Regions from separate parts of the Mesorhizobium sp. L2C066B000 genome, predicted to be linked through region 3. Evidence: riboswitches for the same ligand, from Rfam matches in the RefSeq annotation. Region 3 holds a riboswitch; each other region holds the start of a gene.
What was found. A riboswitch is a leader RNA that binds a small molecule or an ion and turns the genes downstream of it on or off. The one in region 3 is predicted to bind cobalamin.

Region 1: linked by a shared signal. The riboswitch ahead of X733_RS159285 (CbtB domain-containing protein) and the one ahead of metE (5-methyltetrahydropteroyltriglutamate--homocysteine S-methyltransferase) in region 3 are both predicted to bind cobalamin.
Region 2: linked by a shared signal. The riboswitch ahead of X733_RS144070 (aromatic ring-hydroxylating dioxygenase subunit alpha) and the one ahead of metE (5-methyltetrahydropteroyltriglutamate--homocysteine S-methyltransferase) in region 3 are both predicted to bind cobalamin.

The regions. Positions count from the first base shown of each region.
Region 1 covers NZ_AYWZ01000001.1:1,431,972-1,438,260, reverse strand. Annotated here, with positions in the region: gene cobO (cob(I)yrinic acid a,c-diamide adenosyltransferase) at 1-403, opposite strand, end outside; gene cobU (bifunctional adenosylcobinamide kinase/adenosylcobinamide-phosphate guanylyltransferase) at 405-917, opposite strand; gene X733_RS159280 (CbtA family protein) at 910-1,713, opposite strand; gene X733_RS159285 (CbtB domain-containing protein) at 1,729-1,908, opposite strand; cobalamin riboswitch at 1,944-2,140, opposite strand; gene X733_RS159290 (gamma-glutamylcyclotransferase) at 2,208-2,891, opposite strand; gene X733_RS159295 (aromatic ring-hydroxylating dioxygenase subunit alpha) at 3,027-4,202, shown strand; gene X733_RS159300 (MFS transporter) at 4,210-5,409, opposite strand; gene X733_RS159305 (DUF1624 domain-containing protein) at 5,642-6,289, shown strand, end outside.
Region 2 covers NZ_AYWZ01000012.1:8,101-14,389, reverse strand. Annotated here, with positions in the region: gene X733_RS144065 (hybrid-cluster NAD(P)-dependent oxidoreductase) at 1-806, opposite strand, end outside; gene X733_RS144070 (aromatic ring-hydroxylating dioxygenase subunit alpha) at 844-2,091, opposite strand; cobalamin riboswitch at 2,208-2,410, opposite strand; gene X733_RS144075 (DUF680 domain-containing protein) at 2,910-3,116, shown strand; gene X733_RS144080 (DUF680 domain-containing protein) at 3,184-3,387, shown strand; gene X733_RS144085 (DUF680 domain-containing protein) at 3,459-3,692, shown strand; gene ugpC (sn-glycerol-3-phosphate ABC transporter ATP-binding protein UgpC) at 3,764-4,876, opposite strand; gene X733_RS144095 (alpha-glucosidase family protein) at 4,943-6,289, opposite strand, start outside.
Region 3 covers NZ_AYWZ01000022.1:57,358-63,646, reverse strand. Annotated here, with positions in the region: gene X733_RS138460 (adenosine kinase) at 1-786, shown strand, start outside; cobalamin riboswitch at 1,389-1,591, shown strand; gene metE (5-methyltetrahydropteroyltriglutamate--homocysteine S-methyltransferase) at 1,686-4,034, shown strand; gene X733_RS138470 (cytochrome-c peroxidase) at 4,468-5,523, opposite strand.

The sequences.
Region 1 (6,289 bases), on a different contig from region 3:
CCAGCACCACGAGGCTGATCAAGGGATCGGCGATCAGCTCCAGTGCCTTGGCCCAGGCGGCTTCGGCCGCCTTAATGTCGCGCTTCAGATCCTGCGTCTCCCAAGTGAAACCCTCGCCCATCGTGTGCCAGACGACGCGGCCGCCAAACGCCGCGAAGGCATCCTTCTCGCCGGTGTGCCATTTGCCCTTGATGAACTGGACGATTCCGACGCGCTTGCCATAGCCGAGCATGCGCAGCGCCAGCCCGAAGGCAGCCGTGGTCTTGCCCTTGCCGGGTCCGGTGTTGACGATCAGCAGCCCCTTCTCGACCGTCTTTTCCGCGACCTCGGCGTCCTGCACCGCCTTGCGCTTGGCCATCTTGGCGCGATGGCGTTCTTCGTCTTTTGCGTCGATATCGGTCATCTCATTTCACCTTGAGCGGCAGCCCCGCCACCATCAGAAGCACCATATCAGCTACCACCGCGATCTGCTGGTTGAGCCGGCCGGCGGCATCGCGGAACCGGCGTGCCAGCGCATTGTCGGGCACAATGCCTTGTCCGACTTCGTTGGAGACCACGAACCACGGTCCGCGCGGCCGCGAAAGCACATCGGCCAGCCGCCGGCACTCCCCCTCCAGATCATGATCGGCCAGCATATGATTGGTTAGCCAAAGCGTCAGGCAGTCGACAAGCACCGGCTGGCTGTCCGGCAATGCCTCGAGCGCACCGGCAAGATCAAGCGGGGCGTCGATGGTCGCCCATCCCTCGCCGCGGCGCGAGCGGTGCTGCGCGATGCGCTCGCGCATTTCGCCGTCATAGGATTGCGCGGTGGCGATATAAGCCCATGGCGGCAGCAACGCCGTCGCCAAAGTTTCGGCATGCGCGCTCTTGCCGGAGCGCGCACCGCCGATGATGAAGGTCAAACTGCGATCAGGCAAAGCTGTCGCGCAGGCTGGTCGCGGTGCCGGCGAAGCGCGAGTGCACTATGCCGACAACTGCGCCGAGCACCAGCCAGAACACCAGATTGGTCAGCGTCACCGCCACCACGAACTGATGATGCAGGCCCTCCGGGATCGGCGTTACGAAACTGTCAGGCTGCGGCGCGCCGACAATATGCGGGGCGACGATCAGGAGGACGGCGAGCACGGTCAGGGGCGCCGACGTGCGGAAGGTAATAAGGGCAAGGCCGATCGCGGTTGCCATCACCGTTGCCCACCACCAGATCTGGCGCTGTATGAGATCGGCCGCCGGCATTGCCGGCAGTTCCGGCGGCAGGCCGAGTCCCGGCGCCAGCGTGAACACGGCAAAGCCCGCCAGACCCCAGAACACGCCCTGGCGCCAGCTGCCGATGCCGCCGGCGAACTCGGAAACCGCCACCAGGACCAGCGCGAAGCCGATGCCGGTGACGATATTGGCGACGACACTGAAGGCGAAACGCTCGAAGCCGTCGGCCGGCGCCCAGCCTTCGTCCTCCGCCGGCGCGGCTGCTTCAGCCGGTGCTGCGCTGCTCACCGCATTTTCCGCCGGCGCGGCGGTGCTCATGGCATTGGGGTCCGCAGCGTTGGCGGCGGGCGCCGCGGCATGCTGATGCTCATGGCCGCCACCAGCCTTTTCGTAGACCTCCGCCTTGAGGATCAGCGGCACGGTGGCGTAGGCCTGCATGCAGGCGAGAGCGACACCGGCCACGAGCCCTGCGATCGCCGCGATGAACACGACGTTGCGAAACAGGTTCATGATGTCAGATCCTCGTCAGTGGCAGGGAAACGCCATCGAATGGCGATAGTCGTGCGCCGCATTGTGGACCGCATCGATGTGCGAGAAACCGACAACGCCGACGACGAAAATGCCCAGAAACGCGCTAAGCACGAGCTGCATGAAGCGCGACTGCGAGGAGACGGAAGCGCCGAGGGAGACGGAAGCGGTATTCATATCTTGTCCTTTCGCCCTCCACCCGAGGGCATCGAAGTCAGTTCCCTGTCGCCGGCAGGTCTCCTGGCTCGCGGATCAGCGCCCTTCCCCACCTTCCCGAAGAAAAAATCCCCAGTGGCTTGGAGAGGACTACCGCACACAGTTGCGGGGGCAGCCACGGCATTGGGCAACAAGTCAGCCCTCACCGCATTCCCTCTTGGTCCCTAACGGAACCGACGACATGCATGACTATAGGCTGAAACGGTCGCATCCGGCAAACCAAATTCCGCCGGCCAACAGCGCGAATGCGCCATGCGGCGTTACGGGTTCAACGCGGTGATCCGCTCGGCAACCAGCCGCTGCAGCCGCCACAGATGGCGATCGTGAATGCCGCGCTCTTCAAGGTTTTTCACCGTGTTGTAGAGATAGTCGGCGCCCGACCCGCAGGACGTTGCCAGCCTTTCGACGACCTTGCCCTCGTCGAGCGGTCCGGAATAGGTCAGGCCGTTGCGGTTGATGACGAAGGCCAATGCCCTGAGCGGTCCGGCCTCGCTTGCAAGCTTGAGCATGCGCGGCCGGTAGCTTGTCGGCTTCAGCGTGACTTCGCGCCGGAAAAGCCGGCCCAACTGCTCGCGCCGGTTATTGCCGGTCAGCCGAAAGGCGACGCCCTTGCATTGTCCGCCACGGTCCAGCGCCATCATCAGGCCGGGGCTGTCCTTGGTGCCGCGCCAGCGCGTCATGTTCATGCAAAAGGACCGATGCCAGCCGCGCGCCAGCGCAACGCGGTCCTCGACATAATCTATTTCCGGTTTCCAGATCAGCGATCCATAGCCGAACAGCCATAGCGGTTCGCTGTCCGGGAGTTCGACCTGCAATTCATCCAGCAGCGCGTCATAGTCGGCTTCATCGAGATGCATCGCGTCCGGATCCGGCCCGGGGTCCCTGATCTCGCGCCAGCAGCGCGCGACCAGCTCCGGCGTAAGCGACATCTGTCGTGCGGCCACTTCCGAATCCCCCCAATTTCCGAATGTCCCGTGTCCACGACATGATTATGCGCCGCGCCTGCAACCGGCAATGCGGCACTCTGATTGACAAACGATTTGCCGGGGTGTCGGCTGACGCTTCATAGGAAGCCAGCCATGCATCCCAGCCCGAGCGAGCGCGACCCCTATAACGGCCTGAGCCGGGCCGAACCGACGCTACCGTCGTCGGCCTATTGGGATAGCGAGGCTTACCAGCGCGATCTCGACGCCATCTGGCACAAAAGCTGGCTGCTCGTCTGCCGCGAGGCCGACCTCGCCCAGCCGCTGGCGTTCCGGACATTCCGCGTCGGCACGCAGGAAATCGTCATTCTGCGGGACGAGACCGGCGAGTTGCGCGCCTTCCACAACACTTGCCGGCATCGCGGCTCGCAGCTTTGCCAGGAAAGCGAGGGCCGGCTGAAAGCGCGGCTCATCACTTGCCCCTACCACGCCTGGTCCTACTCGCTGCGCGGCGATCTCGTGCGCGTTCCCTCGAAATCGCTGCCGGATGGTTTCGACAAGGCCGATCATCCGCTCTACCGGGTGGCGCTGTCGGTGTGGCGCGGTTTTGTCTTTGTGAACCTTCAGCAGGCTGCGGCCGGCTCCGCCGGGACCTCCTTCGATCCCGCATCCGGCGACCTCGCCAACTGGCCGCTGGAAACGCTGGTATCAGGCCATGTCCTGCGCAAGGTGATGAACTGCAACTGGAAGATCTTCTGGGAGAACTTCAACGAGTGCCTGCATTGCCCGGGCGTCCACAAGGACCTGTCTCGGCTGGTGCCGATATACGGCCGCGGCCTGATGAGCCGGCACGACGACCCCGACTGGGTCCGCCATGCCGACAATGACGCGCCGGAGTTTTCGGGTGGCCTGCGCGCCGGCGCCGAGACCTGGTCGCGCGACGGACATGCCCATGGCCCGGTCTTCCCGGGCCTGACGCCAGCCGAGCGTGCGGCCGGACAGACCTATGCCACCAGCCTGCCCTCGATGTTCATCGTCGGCCATGTCGATTATGTCAGGACGGTGCGACTGATGCCGCTCGGTCCCGAACAGACCGAACTCACCGCCGAATGGCTGTTCGCGCCCGAGGCGCTGGCTGAGACGGACATCGACAATGTCGTCGCCTTCGGCACCCAGGTGCTGGAGGAGGATGCCGCGATCTGCGAGATCAACCAGAAAGGCCTGCGCTCCATGCGTCACGCGGCCGGCGTGCTGATGCCGGAGGAGTATGATCTGCACCGCTTCCACAACTGGGTGCGCGAGCGGCATGCAGCGCTTGAGGCAACCGCCTGATCGGCGACTAAAGCGACTTCGGCAGATAGCGCCAGGTGATAAAGCCGCAAACCGCGGCCAGAATGCCCAGCGTCACGAACACCGAGCCGAGGCCGAAAAACGCCAGCACCACCGAATAAACCAGCGGCGGCGTCAGCTCGGAAAAGTCGAGATAGGTGCGGTAGACCGCGGCCATCTGCGCCCGCTCATAGGACCGCACCGAGCGCATGAAGGCGGTCGAGCCCAGTGCATCGAGCGCGATGGTGAACAAGGCGCCGCAGAGCAGGAAAAAGCCCGTAAGCAGCGGCGCGGTAGTGCCGACCGCGCCCGCCGCAAGCAGCGTCGCCGACATCGCGAAATAGGCGAAGGTCATGGTGCGCCGGCCGCCGAAGCGTTTTCCAGCCTTGCCCCAGAAGATCGCCATGAACAACAGCGCATTGCCGGCCGAAACCAGCAGGCCGCCGGCAAGCTCGCCCTCGCCGGTAATCACCATGAACAGCGGCCCATAGACGAAGAACGTCGTCCAGAAGCAGGACCGGCCGAAGGCGATCAGCCAAGCCAGCTTGAGCCTGGGTTGTGCTACGAAGCGGCCGATATTGGCCAGCGGATTGGCCGGCCGCGTCTTGCCAGGCCGGATCGACTGGTTGTCGCCCAGCCTGTAGGTCCAGAACAGCGCCAGCAAGGCCAACGCAAACACCGCCACCGCGCCATGCGCGGCATAGATGCCGTAGCGTGTGTAGAGGAAGATGCCGAGTGTCGGCCCGCCGGTCCAGGCAAGCATCGACCACGCCATGCGCAGCGATTCGGCCTGCATGAAATCGGTCTTGCGGATGTGATCCATGATGTAGAGGTTGAGCGTGATCGACAGCGCGCTCGCCCCCATGACGCGGCACAGCATGCCTGCCAGTTGCCCGGCAAGCGTGTGGGTGACGAAGAACAGCGAGCCCATCGCCAGCAGGCAGGCGCCGGCGGTATAGACCCAGCGCCGGGCAAACCTGCGGATCAAGATCGGCATGAACAAGGTCACCGACAGGCCGAGCAGCGCCACGATGGTGTATAGGATCGAGACGATCTGCTCGTTGTGCAGAATCTCATAGGCCTGGATCGGGATGACGCTCGATACCGTGGCGCGGGCGAAGGATTCGACCGCATAGAGCGAGGCAAAGGTGCGGGCATCCGCCGGACGCAGGGCCGGAAGCCAGATCGGATGGCGCACATGGGTGGACATTTGATCCCCAAATCAGACTCGCAGCCCAAATCTGCGCTGGCGCTTCCTCCGCCGGTAATAGGAAACCGACCCCTTCCCGGCAAAAAGCGAATTCGGCCAAAGGCTTTCCGGCTCTGGCCTAAAGCGCCGCCCGATGCAGCCGCACGGCGCGACCCGGAGCGTAGAGGGCGGCCTTCTTTTGTCCGGTGCAACCGTGATAGTCGTCTTTGGGGCTGAATCAGATCGCGAGACCATGAGCATCCATACCGCACCCCCTGGAGATCAACTGAAGCGAGATAAACCGAAGCGCATCGTCGCCATCGATGTCGCACGCGGCATCGCGCTGATCGCCATGGCGAGCTACCACTTCACTTGGGATCTCGAAAATTTCCACTACACCGACCCCGGCCTCACCGCCGTCGGTTGGTGGAAGATCTATGCGCGCTGCATCGCCTCGACCTTCCTGTTCCTGGTCGGCGTCAGCCTGTTTCTCGCTCATGGCAGGCAGATCCGCTGGACCGGCTTCTGGAAACGTTTTGCCATGGTCGCCGTCGCGGCCGCCGCTATATCGGCGGTCACGTACTTCATCACGCCGGACAGCTTCATCTTCTTCGGCATCCTGCATCAGATCGCGCTGGCCAGCCTGCTCGGCCTTTTGTTTCTGCGGCTGCCTTCCTGGCTGACGCTGGTCGTGGCGGCGGTGGTGATCGCAGTCCCCCTCTATCTCCGATCTGAAGCCTTCGATCATCCGGCGCTTTGGTGGGTCGGCCTGTCGGCGATCAACCCGCGCTCCAACGATTACGTGCCGCTGTTTCCCTGGTTCGGCGCCGTGCTTCTCGGCATCGCCGCGGCAAGGTTTGCGTCCACCACTGGCCTGCTGGCGCGGCTGGCCACGCTGGGA
Region 2 (6,289 bases), on a different contig from region 3:
GGGGAGGCAAACGGCGCCGGAATTTCCTCCACCACAGGCGCGGCAAAGCTCTCCTGATGGTATTTCGTCATGTCGAAGCCGGCGGCATCCAGCATGCCGCGCACGGCGCGCATGAACGGATCGGGGCCGCAGCAGAAGATTTCGCGCTCGCGGAAATCCGGAGCCAGCAAGGGCAGCCGGATCGCATCGATGCGCCCCATATGGCCGTACCAGCCTTCGCGGCTGGAACGTTCCTCGATCATGAAGCCGAGCGACAGGCCGGGCATATGGCCGCCGAGCAGTTCGAGTTCCTTGCGGAAGATGATCTCTTCGGCACGCCGCGCGCAGTTGACGAAACCGACATCGGTCCATGGCGCGCAGTCGTTCAGCCAGCGCAGCATCGACATCATCGGTGTCACGCCGGAGCCAGCCGAAATGAACAGGTATTTGGCCGCCGGGTGGCTGTGCAACGAGAAGTCGCCCGCCGGTCCATAGGCCTTGACGTGCGAGCCGGGCACCAGTTGGTCGAACATCCAGCGTGTGCCGATGCTGCCCGGTTGCGCCTTCACTGTCACCGCGATCGAAAACGGCCGCGATGGTGACGACGACAGCGTATAGGTGCGCATCAGCGGCCCGTCCGGTGTCGGCAGTTCCAGCGTCAGGAACTGGCCCGGCTTGTAGCGGAACCAGGTCTGATTGTCGGAGCGGAAGGTGAAGGTCTTGACGTCGGGCGCCTCGTCGCTGACGCCGATCACTTCCAGCACCTGCAGCCTGTCGTTCCACGGTGCCATCTGGTCAAGATGGCGATAGAGCCCAAGATCCGTCATCGCATTCATCCTCCGGTCCTTCCTCGCCTGCTCCAGCTCACGCGACGCTGCGCAGCGCCGGCCGGCCGCCTTCGGCAAGGCGCGGGCCGATGAAGGCCGCGTACCATTCGACGAACTGGATCACGCCGCCCTCGTGCAGCTCCGAATAGGGGCCGGGCTCATAGGCCGGAGACAGGATGCCGAAGGCGTTTTCCTCGACGATGCGGCGGTCCTGGTCGTTGGTCTCGGTCCAGACATGGGTGAGCTCCTCAAGGTTGTAGTCGACCCCCTCGACCGCATCCTTGTGCACCAGCCACTTGGTCGTCACCGCGGTTTGCGTGGCGCTGATCGGCAGCACCCGGAAGGTGACCGCATGGTCGATCAGTATGTGGTTCCAAGTCGTCGGATAGTGGTAGTGCATCAAGGTGCCGATGCGGTCGGCGGCAACAGTGTCGGACAGGTTCTTCGTCACCGCGCGCTTTCCCGACATCGTGTAGCTGACGGCATCGCGCAGCAGCGGCGCGCGGGTGGCGCGGTGTTGCCCGGCCGGATCGATGCGGAACTTGCTCGGCAGGCCCGCCGCCTCGCATTTCGCCCAGTGCGCCAGCATCTCCGGATCGCTGTCGGCGCCCTGCACGCCGGTCACCGTCGGCGCTTCGGGGAATGTCTTGCACAGCTCCGGATGATTGCCGGCGCAGTGATAGCATTCGCGGTTGTTTTCCCAGACCAGCTTCCAGTTGCCCTTCTCGATGATGGTGCTCTCGAAGGCGACCTTGGCTTCATTCAGCCGGTGCGGCTTGAGGTAGGGCTCTATCATGGCGCGCATCGGGGCAAAGTCGGCAGGTTCTTTCGCCAGGCAGATGAAGATGTAGCCGCCGACGCTCTCGCAGGCGACGGGCTTCAGGCCGAACTGGCTCTTGTCGAAACCGTCGGCCATCTGGCGGGCAAACAGCAGCCGGCCGTCAAGCTCGTAGGTCCACTGGTGATAAGGGCAGACAAGCTTTGCCGCCATGCCCTTCTCAGTGTTGCAGACACGGCTGCCGCGATGGCGGCAGGAATTGTGAAAGGCGTTGATGTTGCCCTTCTGGTCGCGGACCAGCACCACCGGATAATCGCCGATCTGCACGGTGATATAGCTGCCGGGCTTCGGCAGTTCGCAATCATGGCCGATGAACAGCCAGTCGCGATACCAGATGAGCTCCATGTCGAGCTTGAAATAGTCCGGGTCGGTGTAGAAGGGCTGTTCCAGCGAAAAGCCTTGCTTGCGGCCGTTCAGGAGCCTCAGCATGTCGTTGCGCGTATCCATAGTTCTGTCCTCGTGGTTTAAGGACTGAACTTGGTGGTGATGGAGGAAGGATCGGACGCAGGCCGGCGCGGCTCCGGACATGCACTATCCACCTCTTGACCGCCCACCGCGATCAGTCGAGTCTAGGCATCTCGGGCTGGTTTCCGGGCTCTGGAGTTGTCCTTGCGGACCATCGCGACACCTTCCCAGGCTCTTGCCCAGTGGTCTCCCGTTGCGACTTCAACTCCACCACCGTTGCGGGGGCAGCGCCGGATTCTGACCGGCTTCCCAATTCTCCGCTGCGTCGTCACGAAGCGGCACCCGAGATGCGATCATCTAATCACGGCAGCGATCGCGACGTCGGCATGAAAGCGACATCATATCCATGCGGCGCGACACGCGCGGCATACGCCCCCCGCCGCCGGTCAAAGAGCTGAGACGTTTCTTGCGACGCCATCATCGCCGTTTCGAATCGCTGCGGGTCCAGTTCGATCCGGGGCAAAAAGGGCTCAACGGTATCGAAAAGTTACTATTAGCAATCTCTAATCGAACCGAACGGTTCGTTTCTGTTGACAATGCGTGCAGGACGGTGTGAACGACGGCCCGGAAACCGACATCGGAGCGAACCACTCGGTTCGACATAAGCGACTGAAAACAATGCGATAGATGACCATAGAGGAACTTCCTGGCACAATTTCAAGGTGCAGGACCGTGGTCCACATGGAACAACTTCGTGATTGGAAACCAGCCTATGGCTTTCCCACATCGGGGCTGTCCGAACGACGCGAATTCCTCCCAAGACACGCCGCTAGACGGACAGACAAACTGGAGTCCTAAAAATGAAAAAGATCATCTTCACTGCCGCAGCCGTTTTGGCGATCACCGGCAGCGCCTTCGCCGGTAGTGACAATTACGGTTCCAATGGTGCGAACCAGCCAGCCGTCTCGGTCGACAGCTCGTATACGGCTTCCATTCAGAAGCCGGCGCACGCTGACAAGCAGCCTGTCGTTCAGGGCGCCGACCGCGACCTCTACGGCAATCGCTGATCCCGACCAAAGAAGGGCGGCTATCCCGCCGTTCTTGGGATCTCAAAAAAATTCAGGAGTGTTTGAAATGAAAAAGATCATCCTTGCTGCCGCCGCCGTTTTGGCCATCTCCGGCAGCGCTTTCGCCGGCAGCGACAACTACGGTTCGAACGGCGCCAACCAGCCTGCGATTACGTCGACCGATAGTGGCCATACGGCTTCGGTTGAGAAGTCGGCTCCAGCCGAGCAGGCGCCTGCCCACGGTGCCGACCGTAACCTTTTCGGCCGTTAAAAGCCGGTTCCCAGCACGCGGCGGGCTTATCCGCTGCACCTGGCGACATCAGAAAAATTCAGGAGACTAAAATGAAGAAGATCGTTCTCGCCGCCGCAGCCGTTCTGGCTGTTTCGAGCGCTGCCTTTGCCGGCAGCGACAATTATGGCTCCAATGGCGCCAACCAGCCGGCCGCTGCCGTCGACACCACCCGCACTTCGTCGACCGGCACCAACTCGGCGGTCTACAAGCTGCTGAACTCGTCGAACGACCAACAGAAGTTCGTTCCTCAGAGCAGCGACAGGGATCGGTTCGGCAACAACTAACAGCCGAAGCTTAAAAAAGAGCGGCGGGCCTGGCCCGCCGCTCTTTTTCATGCCTGTTCGACGCAGCTATCTCAAGCCGCCTTCACTTCCACCGGCTTGAGCGAGAAGGAGTGCCCATCGGCGTCGAAGATGTGCAGGTCCCCGGCATCCGCGGTCAGTCGCAGCTTTGCCCCGCGCTTGACCTCGACATTGCCGGGCAGCTTGGTCACCAACGGCAGGTCGGCGCGGCCGATATCGACATAGACAAGCTGCACCTCGCCGAGTTGCTCGACATAGTCCACCACGCCCTCGAAAAGATATTCCGCGCCGGTGGCGGCCGACAGATCCTCCGGCCGCACGCCGAAGCTGACTGCCGCACCCTTTGCTGACGCCGGCGTTGCAATCGGCACCGTTGCCTTGCGGCCGCCGACATGGCTGACGATTGTCGGGTTGCCCGTCCTGTCGATTGTCGCCGGCAGGATGTTCATGGCCGGCGAGCCGATGAACTGGGCAACGAACAGATTGCCGGGCTTCTTGTAGAGGTCCATCGGCGTGCCGACCTGCTCGACATGGCCATCCTTCAGCACGACGATGCGGTCGGCCAGCGTCATCGCTTCGACCTGATCGTGGGTGACGTAGATCATGGTCGTGGCAGGCATCGATTCCTTGAGCTTGGCGATCTCGATGCGGGTGGCGACGCGCAGTGCGGCGTCGAGGTTCGACAGCGGCTCGTCGAACAGGAACACTTTCGGATTGCGCACGATGGCGCGGCCGATGGCGACACGCTGGCGCTGGCCGCCCGACATCGCCTTGGGCAGGCGGTCGAGATATTTGGTCAGCTGCAGGATTTCGGCGGCCTGCCGCACCCGCTTGTCGATCTCGGCCTTGCTTTCCTTGCCGATCTTCATCGAGAAGGCCATGTTGTCGTAGACGGTCATGTGCGGATAGAGCGCATAGGACTGGAACACCATGGCAATGCCGCGCTTGGAAGGCGGCACGTCGTTCACCACCTCGCCGGCGATCTTCAGCTCGCCGGAGGTGATCTCCTCAAGCCCGGCGATGGACCGCAGCAAGGTCGACTTGCCGCAACCCGACGGGCCGACGAAGACGATGAACTCGCCCGACTTTATGTCGAGGTCGATGCCGTGGAGAATGTGCAGATTGCCGTATGATTTCTTCACCTGTCTCAGCGTGACATCGGCCATAATTTCCTCCCAGTGATTTCCCTAGAGAACCTGGATTTCCTCAAAAAATCCAGTTTCGTCAAAAACTCAGTCGATGCGCCCGAACCAGGCGCCGTAGCCGCCGAGGCGGATGGAACCTGTGCCGGATTGTCCCGAAAAACCGTGCCCGGCCAATGGCAGCAGCGCCTGACCACCGAGATCGACCTCGGCCGGCTTGCTGGCCAGATTGAAGACGCAGACGATCTGCTCATTGCCCTCACGGCGGGTGAAGGCGACGGTGTCGCCCTCGCTTTCGATGAACTCGATGTCGCCTTTGGCCAGGGCCGGATGCTGGCGGCGGAAACCGAGAAAGCGCCGGTAGTGCTCGAGCAGCGAGGCCGCGTCGCCCTGCTGAACATTGACCGCTTGCGACAAGTGCTTGCCCGGCACCGGCAGCCAGGGCTTGGCCGTCGAAAAGCCGGCATTGCTGGCGGTTGCATCCCACACCATCGGCGTGCGGCAGCCGTCGCGGCCCTTAAATTCGGGCCAGAAGCGAATGCCGTAGGGGTCCTGCAGATCCTCGAACTGCAACTCGGCTTCGCCCAGCCCAAGCTCCTCTCCCTGATAGAGGCAGACCGAACCGCGCAGCGACATCAGCAGCGCCGAGATAACCTTCAGATAGGCGGCCGGGTCGGCCTCGTCGGCGGCCCAGCGCGAGGCCGGACGCATCACGTCGTGGTTGGAAAAGGCCCAGCACGACCAGCCGTCGCTGGCGACCTTGCCGAAGGCTTCCAGCACCTGGCGCACCTTGGCGGCGCTGATCTTCTCCGGCGCCAGGAAATCGAAGGAATAGCACATGTGGACGCGTTTGCCGCCGGCGGTGTAGGCGGCGACCACTTCCAGCCCACGCTGCGAATCGCCGACTTCGCCGACCGCGGCGGCCGCCGGATATTCGTCGAGCAGCGCCCGGAACCGTTCGAGGAAGGCAAGGTTTTCCGGCCGGCTCTTGTCGTAGATATGGTCCTGGTAGTTGTAGGGATTGACCGCAGGTGCTGTCTGGTCGTTGCGCTCTTCGGGCGGCAGCGGCGGATTGTTCTCCAGCCCCTGGCTGTGGAAGTAGAAATTGATAGTGTCGAGGCGGAAGCCGTCAACGCCGCGCTCCAGCCAGAAGCGGGTGACGTCGAGCAGCGCGTCCTGGACTTCCAGATTGTGGAAGTTGAGATCGGGCTGCTCGGACAGGAAGTTATGCAGGTAATATTGCTGGCGGCTGGTGTCCCACTGCCAGGCCGAGCCGCCGAAGATCGACAGCCAGTTGTTGGGCGGCGTGCCGTCCGGCCTGGCGTCGGCCCAGACATACCAGTCGGCCTTCGGATTGCCGCGGCTGGCGCGGCTCTCCTTGAACCATGGATGGTTGTCGGCAGTGTGCGACAGCACCTCGTCGATCATCACCTTGAG
Region 3 (6,289 bases):
GGCAAGGTCTCCAACGATGCGCTGGGCGAAATCTATGCGCACGATATCCATGCACAGGGTGTCGCCTTCGACACCAGGCCGCTCAAGGGCGAGCCGCCGACGGCGCGCTCGATGATATTTGTCACCCCCGACGGCGAGCGCTCGATGAACACCTATCTCGGCGCCTGCGTCGAACTCGGGCCGGAAGATGTCGAAGCCGACAAGGCGTCCGGCGCCAAGGTGACCTATTTCGAGGGCTATCTGTGGGACCCGCCGCGCGCCAAGGAGGCAATCCGCCAGACGGCGAAGCTGGCGCACGCAGCAGGCCGCGAAGTGTCGATGACACTGTCGGATTCGTTTTGCGTCGACCGCTACCGCGACGAGTTCCTCGACCTGATGCGGTCGGGCACGGTCGATATCGTCTTTGCCAACAGCCATGAGATCAAGTCGCTCTACCAGACGTCGTCGTTCGACGAGGCGCTGGCGCAGATCCGCAAGGATTGCCGGATTGCCGCCGTGACCCGCTCGGAAAAGGGCTCTGTCATCGTGCGCGGCGACGAGACCGTGGTCATCAAGGCGACCGCCATCAAGGAACTGGTCGACACGACGGGCGCCGGCGATCTCTACGCCGCCGGTTTCCTGCATGGCTACACACAAGGCCGCGACCTCCAGACCTGCGGCGATCTTGGCTCACTGGCGGCCGGACTGGTTATCCAGCAGATCGGACCAAGGCCCCGGCGGAATTTGCGCCGCGAGGCCGAACAGGCGGGATTGCATGCGCGGGCAACTAACCAGCCGCCCTACTGACGCGATCATCGCAGTGGCGGAACTGTGTCAAAGCTCGCTGATAGCGACAGCCATTCGCTTCGGAGAACTGACGATGCTGCTGCCGTGAAGCTTGCTGGAAGGCGGTGCAAGGCGGGCTTGCCTTGACGGCATTCACCGTCATCGAGATCGCCACCGGCATTTTCCAGAAGCTCAGCTTGGGGAAGGCCAGTAAGGTCCTGAGGTAACGGAGAACTCGCGGCATCCGTCGGAGCACTTGACTTGCGATCACGTCCACGATGCCGAATGCGGGCAGACTGGTTCACCATTGGTCTGGGACCAGCGGAATTGGCAGCTGGGCTTCATCCTCGTCAATCTCATTACAGGACGGGACGGGCCAACTTCGGCTTGTTGTTCTGCCAGCATGGCACGGACGAGTGGACGCCAATAATCTATGAGAACAGGTCGTTCACCCAAGCTGCGTCGCAGCCCGACAGGAATCCGCCAGTTGGACAATGGTGGCAGCGGAGCAGCGCCGCCAATGGGAGACTGAATATTTCACAATGTTAGACAAGCGTAAAAGCGCGATCACATAACGACATAGACATTTCGTTATGCGTCATTGACAAAAGAGCGGACTGCTGTGATTGTCTGCGTGTCGTGGTTCTCGCGTGCGGCGCTGCCGCAACGGAGCTAAGAGGGAAGCCGGTGCGATGCCGGCGCTGCCCCCGCAACTGTTAGCGGCGAGCCAAACCAACTCATGTCACTGAGGCGAATACCCTCGGGAAGACCGGTAGAGGCTACGACCCCGCGAGCCAGGAGACCTGCCACGGCGAATTACGTCCACGGGCGGGGTGTCTCGGTGGCCGCTGCAACCCGGCGTTGATGCCGGCCTGCCAGCGCCTTCCTTGTCACCGACGCCCCAATCATCGGAGTATGACATGACTGTCTCTCAGCAAATTCCTGTAGCAACGCTCGGCGTGCCGCGCTTCGGTCGTCGCCGAGAACTGAAATTCGCGCTTGAAAGCTACTGGTCCGGAACATCGTCCGCTGGCGACCTTCTCACGACGTCGAAGGCGCTCCGTGCCGCTAGCTGGGAAGAGCAGCGCGATCGCGGCGTGTCGAAAATACCGTCAAACGACTTCTCGCTTTACGACCATGTGCTCGACACCGCAGCCATGGTCGGCGCCATTCCCTCCCGTTACGGCTGGAATAGCGGCGAGGTCCCACTTGACATCTACTTCGCAATGGCGCGCGGCAACCAGGGTCAGACGGAGGATTGTGCACACGCTGGTCACCAGGAGGCGGCTCATGGGCCCGGTGTAACCGCGATGGAAATGACCAAGTGGTTTGACACAAACTACCACTACATTGTGCCGGAACTGGGTGATGATCAGACGTTCGCCCTCTCGTCGACGAGACCCGTCGATTACTTCCTCGAGGCCAAAGCTCTCGGCATTCACACACGCCCAGTCATCCTTGGACCCATCACCTTCCTCAAGCTGGCGAAATCGCGTGCCGAAGGGTTCGGTCCCATCGCGCTCCTACCGCGGCTGCTGCCCGTTTACGAGCAAGTCCTGCAGAGGCTGAAGCTGTCGGGAGCCGACTGGGTGCAGATCGATGAGCCAGCGCTTGTCCTCGATCTGAACCCGAACGAACGAGCTGCGTTCGAATTCGCCTATGGCCAGCTGTCGAAAGCCGCGCCCGAGCTGAAGATCATGCTGGCTACGTATTTCGGGTCGCTGGGAGACAATCTCGAAACCGCGGTTTCTCTGCCCCTGGCCGGCCTGCATATTGATCTCGTGCGCGCTCCCGAGCAGCTGGAAACGGTGGGTCGGCTCGCTCCGAAGGATCTGGTGCTCTCGCTCGGCTTGATCGATGGCCGCAACGTCTGGCGTGCGAACCTGCCCGCCATTCTCGACCGCATCAAACCGATCGTCGCCGGCTGGCCCTTGGACCGCGTCGAAATCGCGCCTTCTTGCTCGATGCTGCATGTGCCGATTGACCTGCGCATGGAGACGGAACTCGAGGCCGACATCAGGTCGTGGCTCGCCTTCGCGGCCCAGAAGACCGACGAGCTGGTCTTGCTGGCCCGGGCCCTTTCCAAAGGCAGGGATGCGGTGGCAGCCGCGTTGAAAGCTTCTGCCGAGGCTGCCGCCACTCGCTTGACGTCCACGAAGATCCATGACCCGCTTGTTGAGGGGCGGATCGCCAGCATTGATCATAGCATGAAACGACGAGAGAGCGCTTTTGGCGAGCGCTCCAGAGTCCAGGCCGGCACGCTCGGGCTGCCGCCGTTCCCGACGACGACAATCGGGTCCTTCCCGCAGACGCCGCAGGTACGCCGCGCGCGGTCCGCTCATGCGAAGGGCCAGCTCAGTTATGTCGACTACGAGATTTTCCTGAAGAAGGAGATCGAGTCAGCAATTCGTTGGCAGGAAGAGATCGGGCTGGACGTGCTGGTGCACGGTGAGTTCGAACGAAACGATATGGTACAGCATTTCGGCGAGCAGCTGTCCGGCTTCGCCTTCACTCAGCATGCCTGGGTGCAAAGCTATGGGTCGCGCTACGTGCGTCCCCCCATCATCTTCGGGGACGTATCGAGGCGCAATCCGATGACGGTGCGCTGGTGGCAATTCGCCCAGTCGCTTACGGAAAAGCCTGTGAAGGGAATGCTCACAGGCCCAGTGACCATTCTCAACTGGTCCTTTGTTCGAGACGACGTACCCCGCTCCGAAGCCTGCCGCCAGATCGCGCTCGCCATCCGCGACGAAGTGACGGATCTCGAAAGGTCCGGCGCAAGGATGATCCAGATCGATGAGGCCGCGTTTCGCGAAGGATTGCCACTGCGCCAATCTGACTGGAAAGCCTATCTCGACTGGGCTGTCGAATGCTTCCGGATCGCTTCAACGGGTGTAAAGGACGCGACTCGAATCCATACCCACATGTGCTATTCGGAGTTCAACGAGATCATCGACGCGATCGCTGGAATGGATGCGGATGTCATTTCGATTGAGACGTCGCGCTCCAAGATGGAACTGCTGGACGCCTTCACGAGCTCCAAATATCCGAACGAGATCGGTCCCGGCGTCTATGACATTCACTCACCACGTGTGCCGGAGGTCTGCGAGATTTCGGACCTAATCATGCTTGCCCGCGAGCGACTGTCCGACGGCCAACTGTGGGTAAACCCTGACTGTGGCCTCAAAACACGCAAGTGGGAGGAGGTCCGCCCTGCCCTCATTAACATGGTCGCTGCAGCGCGCGCGCTCCGGGAGAAAGTGGCCTGAGGCTTCTCCTTCCTCACCGTGTGGTGAGCTACCGGCTGGCTCCTGTCGGCCGTGAACATGCCAAACCGGCACACTCTTGGAAATGAGCCACTCGGCGCAAATGTGCAATTTCCCTACGGCACGTGTCTTAATCCCGCAGAAATATAAATGTGGCACTACGCTATAATATTGGTTCCTTGGGGACATACAGGCCCCGCGCCTCGAACAAATCGGTCACGCGTCGTTTCTCAAAGTAGACTGCTTGGCGCGTTCGCTCAGGACAATATATGGTGCTGCGTCTGTCCGCCCCCAGTTGATCGCGCAGACTACGGGCGAGGTGGCAGGGTTCGGGTATCGCTAGCGTCCCGCCAATTCGGAGATGGACGTCGCAATTCGTGTAGCCAAGTAAAAATCGCCAATCATTTTCGATTACGAGTCCGCGGCCAGTTGGCCCTTATTTTCCTGAGATCTGCGTTAAAGGCCGGGGCGTTGTCGCCGTTTCTGAGGGTAAGATGGGATAGGCGACGTCAGGTGCCTCTCCGGTCAGCGAGTTGAGGAAGGCAACAAGCAGGTCAACTTCTTCGTCCGCCAGTACTACGCCGAGCTGGGTGGTCCCCATAATGGCGACGGCCTGTTTCAGATCCCAAACCTTGCCCGAATGAAAGTATGGCGCGGTGAGTGCAACGTTGCGCAGCGGCGCCACGCGGAAGACATAGGAATCGTCGGCTGCATTGGTGACCTCAAATCGGCCCTTGTCTTTGTCCGGCAGGACTTCGGCGCTGGGCCGTTCCACGAGGCCGAATGGGTAATAGGCTTGCCCACCAACGTTGATGCCGGCATGGCAGGACGAGCAGCCTTTGTCCATGAAAAGCACCAGGCCCTGTTTCTGTTCGGAAGTCATGGCAACCTCATCACCATTCAGGAAGCTGTCGAACGGGGCAGGTGTGACCAGTGTCGCCTCGAAGGCTTCGATCGCCTTGGCGAAGTTGTCGAAGGTGACCCGATCGGCTTCAGCCGGAAAAGCTGCATCGAACCACTCGACATATTGCGGCATGGACTTGAGAGTGGCGATGAGTTGGCCCGGTGTATTGGCCATTTCGATCCCGGCTTGGACCGGTCCCTTCGCCTGAGCCTTCAGGTCTTCGGCACGACCATCCCAGAACTGGGCGATATTGAAGACAGCGTTCAGTACAGTCGGCGCGTTGCGCTGTCCCTTCTGCCAACCATGGCCAATCGAGGTTTCGTGATTGTCGTCGCCGCCGGTGGCCAGGTTGTGGCATGAATTGCACGACAAGACGCCTGACGCCGAGACGCGTGGATCGAAGAACAGTGCCTTGCCGAGAGCGATCTTTTCCGGGGTGATCGGGTTATTGGCGACTGTCGGCGTGGTGGATGGCAAAGCCGTGAAGGTGGCCAATGCCGTATCTCTGAGGTCGGTGGGGATCCAATCCGCAGCAAAGGCGGTGGGTGCCAGCAAGGTGACAGCCATCGTACTGAATAGGATTTTCATAATTGGTCTTCCTGCGTCGTCCACGCAGCCATTATGCGATCTGCGGCTCATGAACGCCCTGAGCTAGATCAGCTTGAGGGAGAGGACGGGGTCTCACACCTGTTTTCGCAGCTGAGCTGGGACCCTCTTGGAAGTGATCGCTCTTCTCGATTGGACTTCAGGGAGGAGGAGTATCCCTGGTTGGCAACCGGTTTTATGCATCAAAGCACGCCCTGAGGGCGGCTTCGTAGATTCGGTCACTGCGATCTTCCAGCCAAGGTTGAGAAAGTCGACAGCATCCGCAAGACTGGCAATCTCTTGCACGATGTGCGCTGCACGCCTCGCGAAAAGTGAGCTTCTGAAACGTCAGGGTTCATTCGTTCCTCCTGACCTGCTGATTGCGTGAATCGGCCTTGTCGACACCCGCCGACTGCACATTGTGATGTCACCAGCGATGGCGGTTTCAATACCTAAGCAGCGACGGTCTATGCGACAGTATGGAGGTCGTAGCGGAATAGCCGTTCTGCCTTCATCGATCGTCACACCGGCATATAGCTCCGCTTCTACGAACATCCCATCACGCGAGGATGGCGCGGCGCTTGAGCAGGTCCACCCGCTGCAACTGCCTCACACCTTGATCCACAGATCCTAGGCGATGACCATGTTGTCGTCATCATTTGACGGGCGCGGGGCATTGGCTCATAAGCGAGCCACGGCAAACTGTGCGGTTGCCAGTGCGTAATGAAGTGAATTGGAATGATCTTCGGTTTGGGAAACACGCACGTCC